4 regions of the Streptomyces sp. NBC_01381 genome follow, and region 2 is predicted to be linked to each of the others. Evidence: riboswitches for the same ligand, from Rfam matches in the RefSeq annotation. Region 2 holds a riboswitch; each other region holds the start of a gene.
The links. A riboswitch is a leader RNA that binds a small molecule or an ion and turns the genes downstream of it on or off. The one in region 2 is predicted to bind cobalamin.

Region 1: another riboswitch for cobalamin. It lies ahead of OG453_RS16090 (cobalamin biosynthesis protein); the one in region 2 lies ahead of OG453_RS13575 (ABC transporter substrate-binding protein).
Region 3: another riboswitch for cobalamin. It lies ahead of OG453_RS09775 (ABC transporter substrate-binding protein); the one in region 2 lies ahead of OG453_RS13575 (ABC transporter substrate-binding protein).
Region 4: another riboswitch for cobalamin. It lies ahead of OG453_RS41130 (CoA-acylating methylmalonate-semialdehyde dehydrogenase); the one in region 2 lies ahead of OG453_RS13575 (ABC transporter substrate-binding protein).

What each region holds. Positions count from the first base shown of each region.
Region 1 is NZ_JAPEPI010000001.1:3,453,558-3,457,615, reverse strand. It holds gene OG453_RS16100 (inorganic phosphate transporter) at 1-826, shown strand, start outside; gene OG453_RS16095 (hypothetical protein) at 839-1,075, shown strand; cobalamin riboswitch at 1,194-1,345, shown strand; gene OG453_RS16090 (cobalamin biosynthesis protein) at 1,468-2,487, shown strand; gene OG453_RS16085 (cobyric acid synthase) at 2,484-3,992, shown strand; gene cobN (cobaltochelatase subunit CobN) at 3,989-4,058, shown strand, end outside.
Region 2 is NZ_JAPEPI010000001.1:2,879,462-2,883,519, reverse strand. It holds gene OG453_RS13580 (iron ABC transporter permease) at 1-732, opposite strand, end outside; gene OG453_RS13575 (ABC transporter substrate-binding protein) at 729-1,724, opposite strand; cobalamin riboswitch at 1,835-2,022, opposite strand; gene OG453_RS13570 (VOC family protein) at 2,020-2,463, opposite strand; gene OG453_RS13565 (helix-turn-helix domain-containing protein) at 2,469-3,335, opposite strand; gene OG453_RS13560 (HAD family hydrolase) at 3,519-4,058, shown strand, end outside.
Region 3 is NZ_JAPEPI010000001.1:2,042,136-2,046,193, reverse strand. It holds gene OG453_RS09780 (iron ABC transporter permease) at 1-764, opposite strand, end outside; gene OG453_RS09775 (ABC transporter substrate-binding protein) at 815-1,774, opposite strand; cobalamin riboswitch at 1,818-1,966, opposite strand; gene OG453_RS09770 (M67 family metallopeptidase) at 1,939-2,361, opposite strand; gene OG453_RS09765 (amino acid permease) at 2,451-3,923, opposite strand.
Region 4 is NZ_JAPEPI010000003.1:613,262-617,319, forward strand. It holds gene OG453_RS41125 (teichoic acid biosynthesis protein C) at 89-1,075, opposite strand; cobalamin riboswitch at 1,292-1,479, shown strand; gene OG453_RS41130 (CoA-acylating methylmalonate-semialdehyde dehydrogenase) at 1,707-3,230, shown strand; gene OG453_RS41135 (acyl-CoA dehydrogenase family protein) at 3,241-4,058, shown strand, end outside.

The sequences.
Region 1 (4,058 bases), 570 kb from region 2:
CGCGATGGCGGCCACGCGCCTGACGTACCGGATCGGCCGCAACACCGACACCAAGTCGACCGCCAAGGGCTACCGCGCCGGCCAGATCGCCTCCGCCGGCCTCGTCTCGCTGGCGCACGGCACGAACGACGCGCAGAAGACCATGGGCATCATCACGCTCGCCCTGGTCACCGGCGGCGTCCTCAACCCCGGCGCGAACCCCCCGATGTGGGTCATCGTCTCGGCCGGTGTGGCCATCGCGCTCGGCACCTACCTGGGCGGCTGGCGCATCATCCGCACCATGGGCAAGGGCCTCACCGACCTCCAGCCGCAGCAGGGCTTCGCCGCCCAGACCAGCGCCGCGACGGTCATCCTCGCCTCGTCGCACATCGGCTTCTCGCTCTCCACCACGCAGTCCTGCTCCGGCGCCGTGATGGGCGCGGGCCTGGGCCGCAAGGGCGGTGTGGTCCGCTGGTCCACGGCGACCCGGATGTTCGTCGCCTGGGGTCTGACGCTCCCGGCCGCCGGCCTGGTCGGCGCGGGCGCCGAGTTCCTCACCAAGCAGGGCCCCTGGGGCATCGCGGCGACCGCGGCGCTCCTGGTCGGCGGCTCGGCCGTCATCTGGGTGCTCTCGCGGCGCAACGCCGTCGACCACACGAACGTCGCGGACGACGAGATCGGCGGCTCCGACGCGGAGCCCGCGGGCGTCGTGACCACCGCGATCGCCGCCGTCACGCCGCCGCCCACCGGCGCCGCCGCGACGGCCGCCGACGACGACCACGTCAAGGCCACCATCCCGGCCCCGACCGGCTCCGTGGCGGACCCCGCCCGGCCTGCCACGGTGTAAGGACAGATCAGCATGGACATCGACTGGGCAGCTCTCGGCTCCGTCTTCGGAGTCAGCCTCGCGGTGACGGTGGCCCTGGTGGGCCTGTTCACCCTCGGCATCGTCGGCCTCTCCAAGCACGAGGCGGCCGCCTCCGGCGCCGCTTCCGCCGCGGGCGGCAACGCTGCGGCGGCGCGCGCCGGCGCGTACGCGTGCTTCGCGCTGTGCGCGGCCGCGGTGGCGTACGGGATCTATCTGATCGTCGCCTGACGGCCGGAGTTCGTCGCCTGACGACGGAGTTCGAGGTGGGGTGCGAGACGCTTCGGCGTCCCGCACCCCACCTTCGTATGTGGGCCTTGGCACACTCTCCCGTCGCAGGTCAAAGGCGAGTTGACGGGCGTTCGCGGGCGTGGTGGACTGCCGGAGCCATTACGGCGGCAGAAGAGGAAGCCGGTGCGAATCCGGCGCGGTCCCGCCACTGTCACCGGGGAGACGACTCCCCGTGAGCCAGGAACTCTCGCCCGCCGATCACGTCGAACCAGGGCGCGGACACCCTGAGTGAGGACATATCGCCATGCGCGGCCGCCCGTTGCCGGTTCCTGTGCCCCCGCCTGTCCAGGCCGGGCCCGTCGCTCCCCTTCACGTAACGGTCGGCTGAACCCGTGTGTGCCGATCGCGACTTCGCGTACGGCGCCGCCGCCGGGCTCCTCGGTGACCTGCTTCTCGGTGATCCTCGCCGCGGGCATCCGGTCGCCGCGTTCGGGCGTGCGGCGGGTGCCGTCGAGCGTGTCCTGTGGCGGGATCACCGCGGGTGGGGCGCGCTGCATGCCGTGGTGTGCGCCGGCGGTGCTGCGGGTGCCGCCGCCCTTGCCTCTTCTCTTGTACGTCGCCACTCGCGCGCCGGATCGGTCGCGCTGACCGCCGCCGCGACCTGGGCCGTGGTCGGCGGGACCTCGCTCGGGCGTGAGGCGCGGGCCATCGGCGGGGCGCTCGCCGCGGGGGACATCGAGGTGGCGCGGGAGTGGCTGCCGCATCTGTGCGGGCGGGATCCGCAGGCGCTGGATGCCGACGGCATCGCGCGGGCCGTCGTCGAGTCCGTCGCCGAGAACACGTCCGACGCCGTCGTGGGGGCGCTGGTGTGGGGGGCGTTGGCGGGCGTTCCGGGGCTTGTCGGGTTTCGGGCCGTGAACACGTTGGACGCGATGGTGGGGCACAAGTCCGCGAGGTACCTCCGGTACGGGTGGGCGTCTGCTCGGCTCGATGATGTTCTGGGGTGGCCGGGGGCTCGGCTGACCGCCCTGCTGGCGGCTGCTGCGGGGGATTCGCCCTCCGGGGCGCTGCGGGCCTGGCGTGACGATGCCGCCAAGCATCCGAGTCCCAACGCTGGGCCCGTTGAGGCGGCCTTTGCCGGGGCGTTGGGGGTGCGGCTCGGGGGGACTCTCTCGTACGGGGGGCGGGTTGAGCATCGGCCTGTTCTCAATGGGGGTGGGCGTGCCGTTGCCGTGGCTGACATCGAGCGGGCTGTTCGGCTGTCTCGGCGGGTTGGGCTGCTGGCGCTGGGGGTTGCCATGGCCGCCCGTCCGAAGCGGAGCCCGGCAGTTGGGACTGTGCCCACCCGTTCCGCCCTGCGGAACGCCTGCCCACAGCAAGGACGGCAGAGCAAGTCAAGGAGAACCTCATGAGTGGCGGGCTGCTTGTTGCCGGAACCACCTCTGACGCCGGGAAGAGCGTCGTCACCGCCGGGATCTGTCGGTGGCTGGCTCGCAAAGGAGTTTCCGTCGCGCCGTTCAAGGCGCAGAACATGTCGCTCAACTCCTTCGTCACGCGCGAAGGCGCCGAGATCGGGCGGGCGCAGGCCATGCAGGCGCAGGCCGCCCGGGTCGAGCCGAGCGCGCTGATGAATCCCGTGCTGCTCAAGCCGGGCAGCGACCGCAGCAGTCAGGTGGTGCTCATGGGGAAGCCCGTGGGCGAGATGAGTGCGCGTGGCTATCACGGCGGGCGCCAGGAGGCGTTGCTCTCGACCGTGGTGGGATGTCTTGAGGAACTTCGGGGCAGCTATGACGCCGTGATCTGCGAAGGCGCGGGCAGTCCCGCCGAGATCAATCTGCGGCGTACGGACATTGTGAACATGGGGATCGCGCGGGCCGCCCGGTTCCCCGTCGTCGTCGTCGGCGACATCGACCGCGGTGGCGTCTTCGCCTCCTTCTTCGGCACGACCGCGCTGCTCAGTGCCGAGGATCAGGAACTGGTCGCCGGGTATCTCGTCAACAAGTTCCGGGGCGATGTGTCGCTGCTCGCACCCGGGCTCGACATGCTGCAAGGACTCACCGGGCGGCGCACGTTCGGTGTGCTGCCGTTCCAGCACGGGCTCGGCATCGACGAGGAGGACGGCCTTCGGGTGTCCCTGCGGGGTGCCGTGCGGGAGTCCGTCGTCGCTCCCCCGGTCGGCGAGGACGTGCTGCGGGTCGCCGTCTGTGCCGTACCGCTGATGTCGAACTTCACGGACGTGGACGCGCTCGCCGCCGAACCCGGTGTCGTCGTGCGGTTCGTGGACCGGGCCGAGGAACTCGTCGACGCCGATCTCGTGATCGTGCCGGGGACGCGCGGGACCGTGCGCGCGCTTGAATGGCTGCGCGAGCGTGGGCTCGCCGACGCCATCGCGCGGCGTGCGGCCGAGGGGCGGCCCGTGCTCGGGATCTGCGGCGGCTTCCAGGTGCTCGGCGAGCACATCGAGGACGACGTGGAATCGCGCGCGGGGGCCGTGGACGGGCTCGGGCTGCTGCCCGTGCGCGTGCGGTTCGCCCGCGAGAAGACCCTCGCCCGGCCCGTCGGCGAGGCACTCGGGGAACCCGTCGAGGGGTACGAGATTCATCACGGCGTCGCCCAAGTCCTGGGCGGAGAGCCCTTCTTGGACGGCTGCCGCGTCGGTGAGGTGTGGGGCACGCACTGGCACGGCTCCCTTGAGAGCGACGCGTTCCGGCGGCGCTTCCTCACCGAGGTGGCCCGCGCCGCCGGGCGCCGTTTCGTGCCCGCGCCCGACACCAGCTTCGGCGCACTGCGCGAGGAGCAGCTCGACCTGCTCGGAGACCTGATCGAAGAACACGCGGACACGGACGCGCTGCTCAGTCTGATCGAGACCGGCACACCGTCCGGTCTCCCCTTCATCGCACCGGGGGCACCCTCATGACCGTCCTGCTTCTGTCCACCGCCGACACGGACCTGCTGGCCGCCCGTGCCTCGGGCGCCGGGTACC
Region 2 (4,058 bases):
GATCAGACGGGTGCGGGCCACGTGGACGCCCAGCGTCGCCGCCGCGTCCTGGCCGAACGCGAAGGCGTCCAGGGTGCGGGCCTGCGCCAGGCAGACGGTGAGCGCCGCCAGGAGGACCGCGGCGCAGATCCATACGTCCGTCCAGCCCACCCCGCTGAGCGAGCCGAGCAGCCAGAACAGCACCCCGCGCGTCGTCTCCGCGTCGGCCGCCGTCAGGATCACGAACGAGGTGAGCGCCGAGAACAGCTGCATGGCCGCGACGCCGGAGAGCACGACGCGGTCGGCGCTCCCGCCCAGCGCATGGCTGAGCAGCAGGACCAGGGCGAAGGAGCACAGGGCGCCGGCGAAGGCGCCCGCCGAGACCGACACGACTCCCCCACCGACCCCGAGGACGACGACCACGACGGCTCCCGTGGACGCCCCGGAGGAGACGCCGAGGACGAAGGGGTCCGCGAGCGGGTTGCGCAGCAGGGACTGGAGGACCGTCCCGCAGACCGCGAGGCCCGCGCCGCACACCGCGGCGAGCAGGGTGCGCGGCATCCGCAGGTTCCAGACGATGCCGTCCCGCAGCGGCGTGAGCCCCGTCTCTCCCCCGCCGAGGTGCGCCACGACCGCCGAGAACACATCCGGTACGGAGATGGCGGCGGGGCCGATGGTGACGGCCACCGCCACGGAGAGCGCGAGCGCGGCGACGCCCGCCGCCCACAGCAGGGCGCCCCGCGCGAGCGTCACTTGGCGAGCCCGAACTCGCGTAGTGCGTCCGCCACTTGCTCCACTCCGTCCACCGTCCGGATCGTGGGGTTCATCGCCTGGCCGCTGAGCAGGACGTACCGCTTCTTCTTCACGGCGGTCAGATTCTTGGTGACCGGGTTGGACTCCAGGAACTCGATCTTCTTCTTCGCGCTCTCGGCCGTCTGCGACTTGCGGGTGAGGTCGCCGATGACCAGGACGTCGGGGTCACGGTCCGCCACCGTCTCCCAGTTGATCTGGGGCCACTCCTCGCGGGTGTCGTCGAAGACGTTCTTGGCGCCGAGCTCGCGCGTGATGATGCCGGGGGCGCCGCAGCAGCCCGCTATGTAGGGGGCCTTGGAGTCGGAGAACCAGTAGAGGAGCGTCGTGTCGGAGGCGTCGATGCCCTGCTTGGCCTTCGCCAGGCGGGACTTCAAGCCGGCGACCAGGCGCTCGCCGCGCTTCTGGACCCCGAACGCCCGCGCCAGGTCGCGCACTTCGCCGTACACCGTGTCCATGGTGAGCGCCTTGACGCGGCTGCCGTCGCCGTCGCCGGTGTTGTCCTTGCCCGCGCAGTCGGTGGGCGAGACGTACGAGGGGACGCCGAGCTCGGTGAACTTGGCGCGGTCGGCGACGCCGCCCTTGCTCACCGTCGCCAGGAAGGAGGCGGTCACGAAGTCCGGCTCCTGGGCGAGGACCTTCTCGAAGGACGGGTAGCGGTCGGAGAGCCGGGGGACCTTGGCGTTGTCCTTCTCCAGGCCCTTCAGGACCGGGTCGGTCCAGGTGCCGGTGCCTGCCATGCGGTCGGCGAGGCCGAGGGAGAGCAGGATCTCCGTGGAGCCCTGGTCGAGGGAGACCGCCCGCCGCGGCGGCGCCTCGATCTGCGACTTCTTGCCGCAGGAGGTGAGGGTCAGCGGGTAGCCGGCAGCCTTCTTGTCCGTGGTGGAGGGCGTCGACGAGCCACCGCAGGAGGTCAGCGTGACGGCCAGGGCCATGCCGAGGAGGACGGGTATACGTACACGACGGGCTGTGGAGGACACACGATCCCTTGAGTCTCATGGCTCATACGCGGAGCCTGGCCTGCTTGATCACCTCCGCCGCCCGGTGCGCGGACAGAGGTGCCAGCAGGTCTTCGGACTCGGGGATCGGCCGGGCGGGGCGCCTTCCCAGGCGTCCGTGGACGCCCAGTGGCCGTGGCCCCGCCCGTTCCCCCTCACCGCTGCGCGTCAGTTCCGGATTCGCACCGGATTCCCTGGCCCTGGTGTGGGTTTGACTGGCGTGCGCAAATTATCACGCGGGCCGGGGCGAGCCGCGGTAGGTGCCGAAGGACCACTTGTTGCCCTCGGGGTCGGCGATGGCGAACTCCCGGCTGCCGTACGGCTGGTCCTCGATCTCGCGGATGATCTCCACTCCGGCATCGGTGAGGCGCCCATAGAGATCGTCGACATGGTCCGTGACGACGTACGCGCCGAAGGTGCCCGGCTTGAGGCACCAGGCCTCGGCCTTCTCGTCGTACGAGCCGAGCATGATCGCCCCGCCCTCGGGCCAGTCGAGCTCGGCGTGGGCCACGCGGTCGCCGTCCTCGTAGACGGCGGTGCGCAGGAAGCCGACCGTGCCGACGAGGAAGTCGATCAGGGCGGGTGCGTCGTGGGCCTGGAGGGTCGGCCAGACGTCGGGGGCGCGTCCCGCGGGGGTGGCTGCGGTCTGGGTCTGCTGCTTCTCGGTGGTGTTCATGGCTCCTACTCTTCGCCTCCGCCATGGCTCCCGGCTTGGATATTCCGGCACTCTTCGGCCAGCCAGCCGCTGGGGCTCGTGCCGGTGTACTGCCGGAAGTCCCGCACCAGGTGGGAGTGGTCGAAATAGCCGCAGTCCGCGGCGACCCGCGCCAGATCGGGCGCGGCGCCCGCGGCGACGGAGCGCACGACGGTGTTCCGCGCGCGCTGGAAGCGCATCAGGCGGGCGGCCTGCTTGGGGCCGATCCCCGTCTCGGCGCGGAAGAGGGCGGTGAGCCTGCGCTCGCTGAGCGCGACGTGCCGGGAGAGACCGCCGATCGTGCCCGCGCCCCGGTGCCTGGCCAGCCAGGCCCAGGCCTCGGCGACCTCGGGGCGGACGGATCCGCGGGCGTCGCCGGCGGCAACCCGCTGCCTCAAGTAGGCGGACAGGGCGGCGAATCGCTCCTCCCAGGTGTCCCGCTCGCACAGCAGCTCCCGTACGTCGGCGGCGCGGCGCCCCATCACCTCCGTGCCGGACGTGACGATGTCACCGGCGAGCTCGGCGGCCGGTACGCCGAACAGGGCGCGGGCGGCGAGCGGATGCACGGCGAGCTGGATGCCCGCCTCGTGCTCGGGCTTGACGACGTACGCCGGTGACTGGTGCAGACCGCCGAGGACGATGTCCGTGCTGATCGCGTCGGCGCCGCCCGCCTGCTCGGGGGTGAGGCCGCTGACGACCGGGCCGTCGAACGAGAAGATCAGGGTGAGATACGGGGAGGGCAGGCCGCGGTGCAGGCCAGGCAGCTCGCCCGTGGTGCGGTAGCCGACCGCGGACACGACCATGCCGTCGAGCCGCGGGACGGCCCGCACGAACTCGCGGGAGCCGGTCTCCATACGTTCCAGTATGCGATGCACGGGGCCCGGGCGCGGGGCGGAAGCGTTCGATGCTGCTACCCGCGCGGGGCCGGTCCATGCCCCTCACGACCGGTGACGTCGATCATGGGAATCTGCCGTCTGACCTCGTACGATGACCCGCCGCTCCGGACGGGGCGCAGACCGCTCTCAGGGGGCAGAAACATGGCAGTAGGAGCAAAGGGCAAGCTCGCGGTTCTCGGTACGGCGGGCGCGCTCACCGCGGCGGTGCTCGCGGGCGTGGCGCTCTGGCCGGGCACGGAGGCGACGGCGGCCGACACCTCGGTCAAGACCGCGGCCGAGCTGCCGCACTGGCCGAAGCCGGTCGCCGCGAAGCTCGGCAAGGTGATCTCGGAGAACGGCCACAAGGGTGCGTACGCCGTCTTCGACGCGGACAACACGACGTACCGCAACGACCTGGAGGAGGCGCTCCTGCCCTTCCTGGAGATGAAGGGGGTGCTGACCCGCAAGTCGATGGACCCGTCGCTGAAGGTCATCCCCTTCAAGGACACGGCGCAGCACAAGGAGAGCCTGTACAGCTACTACAACCGGCTCTGCGAGGTCGACGACCAGGTCTGCTATCCGTGGGCCGCGCAGATCTTCTCCGGTTTCACGCTGAAGGAGCTCAAGGGGTACGTCGACGAACTCCTCGCCTACGACAAGCCGATCCCGGCCGAGTACTACGAGGACGGCAAGCTGACCAAG
Region 3 (4,058 bases), 840 kb from region 2:
ACGAAGCCGATGGCTCCGCTGTACGCGACGAGTACGCCGGTCAGGAGCGAGGCGACGACGAAGACGGCGGCGCGGAAGCGTGCGGTGTCCAGGCCGAGGACGGTGGCGCCCTCCTCGCCGACGAGGAGCAGGTCCAGGGGGCGGGCCAGGGCGAGCAGGAGCGCCGTGCCGACGATCAGTACGCCTGCGGGGAGGGCCAGCATGTCCCAGCGGGCGCTGCCGAGGCCGCCGAGCGTCCAGTACAGGACCTCCTGCAGATGGTCCGTGCTGTCCGCGACGACCAGGATCAGGCTGGTCAGGGCGGAGAGGATGTACGAGACGGCCACGCCCGCCAGGATCAGCCGGCCCGTGGCGAAGCCGCCGCCGGCGCTTCTGGCCAGGGTGTAGACGAGCAGCAGGGAGAGGAGCGCGCCCGCGAAGGACGCGGCCGGGATCGTGACCGTGAGGGACAGGCCCGCGCCGATGCCGAAGGCGCTGCCGAGGACGATCGCGGCGACCGCGCCGGCCGACGCGCCGGAGGAGACTCCCAGGAGGAAGGGGTCCGCGAGGGGGTTGCGGACCAGGGCTTGGAGGACCGTGCCTATGACGGCGAGGCCCGCGCCCACGGCCGCGCCGAGCAGGACCCTGGGTAGGCGGGCGTCCAGCACGATCGTGCGGAAGGGGGAGGGTTCCGCTCTGCCCGTGAGGATCTCCAGGACATCGGTCACGGGGATCTTGACCGAGCCGAGGGCGAGGCCTGCGGTGGCCGCTGCGGCGAGGGCCATGAGGAGGGCGGTGATGACGGCTGCGTAGGGCGGTTTCTGAGAGGTGCGGCTCACAGCTGCTCCGCCAGCTTCTTCACCGCACCCGGAGCCCGCACCCCCGTCACCACATCCGACAGCGGCAGCACCGCGAACCGCTTGTTCTTGATGGCGGGGACGTCGGCGAGCACCGGGTCCTCCAGGAGGCGGCGCTTCTTCTGGGCGACGGTCGTGCCGCCGTAGTCGAGGATCAGGATCACCTCGGGGCTGCTGTCCACCACCGACTCCCAGGACGCGTCGCCGAAGGACTTGTCCAGGTCGGCGAAGACGTTGCGGCCGCCCGCCCGCTCGATGATGTCGTTGCCGATGCCCCGGCCGCCCGCGGTGAAGGCCGTCTTGTCGCCGCTGTCGTACACGAAGACCGGGAGGGGTTTGCCGCCCTTCAACTTCTTTTCGGTGTCGGCCAGTTCGCGTTCGGCGCCGCTCACCCAGCGGTCCGCCCGTGCCCGTACCCCGAAGGTGGAGCCGACCTCGCGGACCTCCCGGAAGACGTCCTTCATGGTCACCGGGCGCTTCGCGCAGCCCTCCACGTCGAGGCGGGTCCTGATGCCGGACTTCGCGAGCGCCGCGCGGCTGCGGCCCTCGCCCGCGAGGAAGGCGCTCGGGTAACCGCCGTACACGAAGTCGGGGTTGGCGGCGAGCAGCTTCTCGTAGGAGGGGTACTCCTTGGCCAGGACCGGGACGGACGCGTAGGCCTTCTCGTACGACGGAAGCACCTTGTCGTCCAGGAAGGCGGTGCCCGCCATGCGGTCCGCAAGGCCAAGCTCCAGCATCACTTCCGTCGTGTGCTGGTTCATCGTCACGGCGCGCTTCGGGGGCGCATCGTACGTCGTCTTCACGCCGCAGTTGGTGACGGTGTACGGGAACCCGGCGGCCTTCGCCCCCGGCGCGGCATCGGGCTCCGCGGAGCTCGTGCACGCGGCGAGCGGGGCGAACAGGGCGGCGGCTATGAGTGCGCGCAGCGGTCGGGACATGGCTGAGCTGTGCCTCCTCCAGGGGATTCCGCGTCCCCTGTATCCGTGGGAGAGGGCGGCAGGTCAGTTCCTGACTGCCCCACCCGCGAAGGGTGGGGTCACAGTGGCGGGACCGTGCCGGATTCGCACCGGCTTCCTGGGTCCTGCCGCCTCAAAGGTGAGGCTCAGTATGCCTGGACGACCTTGACCTCTTCCTCGGTGACCTCGCCATCGACGATCCGGTAGGAGCGGAACTGGAAGTCGCCCGCGCCGTCGGTGTCCGCCGTGGAGACCAGGACGTAGTGCGCGCCGGGCTCGTTCGCGTACGTGATGTCGGTGCGCGAGGGGTACGCCTCGGTCGCCGTGTGCGAGTGGTAGACGATCACCGGCTCCTCGTCGCGGTCGTCCATCTCGCGGTACAGCTTGAGCAGGTCGCCCGAGTCGAACTCGTAGAACGTGGGCGAGCGGGCCGCGTTCAGCATCGGGATGAAGCGCTCGGGGCGGCCGGTGCCCGCGGGACCCGCGACCACGCCGCACGCCTCGTCGGGGTGGTCCTGGCGCGCGTGCGCGACGATCTGGTCGTGGAGGGCCTGGGTCAGGGTCAGCATGGGAGCCAGGATAAGCAGAGGGGCCCGTCCGTACCGAAGTGTGGTACGAACGGGCCCACATGCTGGGATCAGCAGGGATCAGGCGGGAGTCAGGACTTGATCGCGTCCTGCGGCTCGGCGTCGCCGCCGCCCGTCGGCTGACCGTTGCGCTTCTGCATGACCAGGTAGCCGACGCCCAGGATGAGCGCCCACACCGGGGCTGCGTAGAGCGAGATGCGCGCGTCCTTGTCGACGCCCATCATCACGATGACCATGCCGATGAAGAGCAGTGCGAACCAGCTCGTGTACGGCGCGCCCGGAGCCCGGAAGGTGGACTGCGGCAGCTCGCCGCGGTCGGCCTTGCGGCGGTACTTGATCTGGCAGACCAGGATCATGATCCAGGCCCACATGCCGGAGATGGTGGCGAAGGAGACGACGTAGTTGAACGCCTCGCCCGGCCACTGGTAGTTGATCCAGACGCCGACCAGCATGAACGCGGCGGAGACGGTGGTGCCGACCAGCGGCAGGCCGTTCTTCGTCAGCTTGGTGAAGAACTGCGGGCCCTGGCCGTTGAGCGCCAGGTCGCGGAGCATGCGGCCCGTGGAGTACATGCCGGAGTTGCAGGAGGAGAGCGCGGCCGTCAGGACGACGAAGTTGACGATGGCGGCACCGATGCCCAGACCCATCTCCTCGAAGGCCTTCACGAACGGGGAGACGCCCGGCTTGAAGGACGTCCACGGCACGACCGAGAGGATCATGATGAGCGCGCCGACGTAGAAGACGGCGATGCGCCACGGCACGGTGTTGATGGCCTTGGGCAGGACGGTCTTGGGGTCCTTGGACTCGCCCGCGGTGACGCCGACGAGCTCGACGGCGAGGAAGGCGAACATCACGATCTGCAGCGTCATCAGCGTGGAGCCGATGCCGTTGGGGAAGAACCCGCCCTGGTCCCACAGGTGGCTCACGGACGCGGTGTCACCGGCGTCGGAGAAGCCGATGGTGAGGATGCCGGCGCAGATGAGGATCATGCCGATGATCGCGGTGACCTTGACCATCGAGAACCAGAACTCGAGCTCACCGAAGAGCTTCACGGAGATCAGGTTGGCGCCGTACAGGATGACCGTGAAGATCAGCGCGTACGCCCATTGTGGGATGGAGTTGTGGGTCCAGTACTGCATGTACTGGGCCGCGGCCGTGACTTCCGTGATGCCGGTGACGACCCAGAAGAGCCAGTACGTCCAGCCGGTCACGTATCCGAAGAACGGGCCGATGAACTCGCGCGCGTACTCCGAGAAGGAACCCGAGACGGCGCGGTACATGAGCAGCTCGCCCAGGGCCCGCATGATGAAGAAGATGACAAGGCCGGCGATGGCGTACGCCAGGATGAGGCTGGGGCCGGCCTTGTGAATGGCCTTGCCCGCGCCGAGGAACAGGCCGGTGCCGATGGCACCGCCGATCGCGATCATCTGGATCTGGCGGGCCCCGAGCCCGCGCTGATAGCCCTCGCCGGATGAACCGGACGAGCCCTTGGCCTGATCGGCCTCATTGCCGTCGTGATGCTCTTCGACCTGCACTGAGGTCATGGTGACGCCTTTCTCCACGCTGATCCGTGCCCGCAGTCTGCGTATGGCCACGGATCAGGTCCTGATCCCCCCGGATATGGATGGAGTGCTACCGGCGGTCTGCCGGCCCGAGCGCCATCGGTGACATGGGTGGCG
Region 4 (4,058 bases), on a different contig from region 2:
CGCTCCGGCCACCTTTCGTATGGACGGCAACGACAAGCGGTCAGCACCCGCGCAGCACAGCCCGATGCGGCGGCCGCCCGCGACATGGCTACAGGACGGGCAGGCCGTAGAGGGAGAACTTTCGTCCGCCTTCCGGGCCCGAGGCGAAGCCCATGCACAGCTGCGGTTCCCCCGCCTCGGGCCCGTGCAGCACGGCAAGGCCTTCGGGCTCGCGGTGCGTGAGCTGGCGGCCGGCCTGGGACTTGTACTCCTGCACCACCGCCCCCGTGCTCAGGTCGATGCAGTGCAGCAGCACCGTGTTGTCCGGCTCTGAGGAGCTGTTGGCGTCGCGGCCGGCGCCCATCAACTGGTACGCGTAGTCGCCGTCCAGTGTCATGCCCTGAAAGGGCAGGCCGAGGTCCATGCCCGGCTGAGCGAAGTCGATCAGCGGCCAGAAGACCCCGGCAGTGAAGGCGTCCAGGTTGTAGAGCGCGTAGCGACGGCGCCCGGGGAGCCCGTGGCGCAGCAGCAGACGGCGGTTGTTCAGGTCAAGGGCGGCGCAGTTGGCGGTCGAGCCGGGGTGCGGGCGGTAGACGGTCACACGGCGGTCAGCGCTGTGCAGCACGGTGTTCTCGGCGTACGGGAAGCGGCCGATCGCGCGCCCGAACCCGGAGACCGGGTTGGCGTCGCACTCGACCCACAGCGTGACGGCTCCGCCCCAGCTGCTGCGGGAGCTGTCCACGCTGATCGCGGTGCCGTGGCCGAAGCCCTTGAGGTACATCCGGCCCAGCACCTCGCCGCGCATCGACAGCCGGTTCAGACAAAGGTCACCGGCATCGTGCCGCTCAGTATGGCTGTAGGTGCGCGATTCGCCCGCGAGCTGGACCCCGCTGGGGATCACCTGGAGCGCGTAGATGTGCCCGTGGAGCTCGTCGAAGGCGAAGGACTGCATCACCGTCTCGTGATGCAGCGTCTTCTCGTGGATCAGGCGGGCGCCGGTGTCGGCCAGGTCGAAGCGATCGCCCGTAACGTCCGGGGCGCTGTCCCGGCCGGCGGCAACGGCCTTTGGGACGCCGAGCGCTGCTGTCGCAAGCACCACACCGCTGAGACCGAGCACCGTTCTGCGGCTTGGCGACGTGAGGCCGGGCGCTGTCGATGAATCGGTAACTTGTCGAAGTCGCATTTCAGTACTTTTAACGCCCGTACACCTGCGTGGAGAACGGGCGCGCGGCGGTGCCGTGAAGTTCAGCCATTCGCTGTGCCGGGAGCACGTCGGCGCACCGGTCATCTTGCGCACTAGATTTACTAGGACGTCCAACTATATATTCGAGGCCAAGGCCCGCGGTGCAGGGAAGCCGGTGTGATTCCGGCACGGTCCCGCCACTGTGACCGGGGAGTACGTCGTCGAGCAGTACGCCACTGACGAGCAAGTCGTCGGGAAGGCGGGCGGCGTGCGGTGATCCGGGAGTCAGGATACCGGCCGCGGGATGTTCCGTGTTTCCACGAGGATGGAGCAGACACGCATGGCATCGACGCGCTTCCACGCTCTCGACGGACCCGTCCGGCGACTCCCGGCTCCCGCCGCGCAGTCCCCGCTCGCACGCCTCGTGCGCTGACGGCTGTCCAACCCACGCGATCTCGCGCAGCCCCGCGCTGACGTCACCGCGTCCACGCGGCGGAGCTGTGTGCCATCCCGGATCGATCCCTCCCATCGAGAGCAGGCATCCATGGTCCGCGAGCAAGACCGCACCACCGTACGCGAATTGACCCACTTCGTCGGAGGCAAGCACACCTCGGGAACTTCGGGGTTCTACGGCGACGTCTACGACCCCAACACCGGCCGCGTCCAGGCCCACGTTCCGCTCGCGAGCCGGGCCGAGACCGAGGCAGTGATCGACGACGCCGCCCGGGCCCAGCTCGAATGGGGCGCCTGGAATCCGCAGCGCCGCGCCCGGGTGCTGCTTCGCTTCCTCCAACTCGCCGACCAGGAGCGGGAATCCCTGGCCCGGCTTCTGTCCAGCGAGCACGGCAAGACCGTCGCCGACGCGCACGGAGACATCCAGCGCGGCCTGGAAGTGGTGGAGTTCGCCGCCGGCATCCCGCACCTGCTCAAGGGCGAGTTCACGGACAACGCGGGCACGGGCATCGACGTCCACTCGCTCCGGGCTCCCCTCGGCGTCGTCGCGGGCATCACCCCCTTCAACTTCCCGGCGATGATCCCGCTGTGGAAGGCCGCCCCGGCCCTCGCCTGCGGGAACGCCTTCATCCTCAAGCCCTCCGAGCGCGACCCGTCGGTGCCACTGCGCCTCGCCGAGCTCTTCCTCGAAGCGGGTCTGCCGCCGGGCGTACTGAACGTCGTCAACGGCGGCAAGGACGCCGTCGACACCCTGCTCGAGGACCCGCGCGTCGAGGCGCTGGGATTCGTCGGCTCCACTCCGATCGCCGCGCACATCTACGCCACCGCGGCCGCGCACGGCAAGCGGGCCCAGTGCTTCGGCGGCGCCAAGAACCACATGATCGTGATGCCGGACGCCGACCTCGACCAGGCCGTGGACGCCCTCATCGGCGCGGGCTACGGCTCCGCGGGCGAGCGCTGCATGGCGATCTCGGTGGCTGTTCCAGTTGGCGAGAGCACCGCCGATGCCCTGGTGGCACGGCTGCGCGAGCGCATCGCGCAGCTGAGGATCGGCCGCAGCGACGACCCTGAGGCCGACTTCGGCCCGCTGGTCGGCCCGGACGCGCTGGAGCGGGTGCGGTCCTACGTCGACCTCGGGGTTCAGGAGGGCGCCGAACTCGTCGTGGACGGCCGGGACTTCACCCTGCCCGGCCACGAGGGCGGGTTCTTCGCCGGAGCCTCGCTCTTCGACCGGGTCACCCCGGCCATGCGCATCTACCAGGAGGAGATCTTCGGCCCCGTCCTGACCGTCGTACGAGCAGCGGACTACGAGGAAGCCCTGCGCCTGCCCAGCGAGCACACCTTCGGCAACGGCGTGGCGATCTTCACCCGGGACGGCGACACCGCCCGCGACTTCACCCGGCGCGTGAACACCGGGATGGTCGGCGTCAACGTGCCCATCCCGGTGCCGGTCGCCTACCACACGTTCGGTGGCTGGAAGCGCTCCGGATTCGGGGATCTGAACCAGCACGGCCCGGACGCGATCCGCTTCTACACCCGTACGAAGACGGTCACTTCACGCTGGCCGGCGGGCCTGCGCGAGGGCGCCAGCTTCACCATCCCCACGATGAGCTGAGGAGCGGGCCATGACCAACACCTCGCTCACCGAGGACCAGCAGGCCCTCGTCGAGGCCAGCCTGGACTTCACCCAGGACCACCTCGCCCCGCACGCCCTGGACTGGGACCGCGACAAGCACTTCCCCGTCGACGTGCTGCGCAAGGCGGCCGGGCTCGGGCTCGGCGGCGTGTACGTGCGGGAGGAGTCGGGCGGCTCGGGACTCACCCGCTCCGACGGCGTCCTCGTCTTCGAGACCCTGGCGTCGGGCTGCCCGTCCATCGCGGGGTACCTCTCCATCCACAACATGGTCGCCTGGATGATCGACGCGTATGGCGACGACGCCCAGCGCGAACGGTGGCTGCCGCGCTTGTGCGCCATGGAGGACCTGGCCAGCTACTGCCTGACCGAACCGGGCGCCGGGTCGGACGCGGCCGCCCTGACCAGCCGGGCCGTCCGCGACGGCGACGACTGGGTGCTCAGCGGCGTCAAACAGTTCATCTCCGGTGCGGGCGCAGCCCAGTTGTACGTCGTGATGGCCCGCACCGGCGTCGACGGACCGGACGGGGTGTCCGCCTTCGTCGTCGACAAGGACGACCCCGGCCTGTCCTTCGGCGCCAACGAACGCAAGATGGGCTGGAACGCCCAGCCCACCCGCCAGGTCGTCCTGGACGGGGTACGCCTGCCCGCCGACCGGCTGCTCGGCCAGGAGGGGCAGGGCTTCCGCATCGCGATGAGCGGCCTCAACGGCGGCCGCCTCGGGATCGCCGCCTGCTCGCTCGGCGGCGCCCGCAGCGCCCTCGACCGCGCCCTGGCCCATCTCGCCGACCGGGAAGCGTTCGGGCAGCG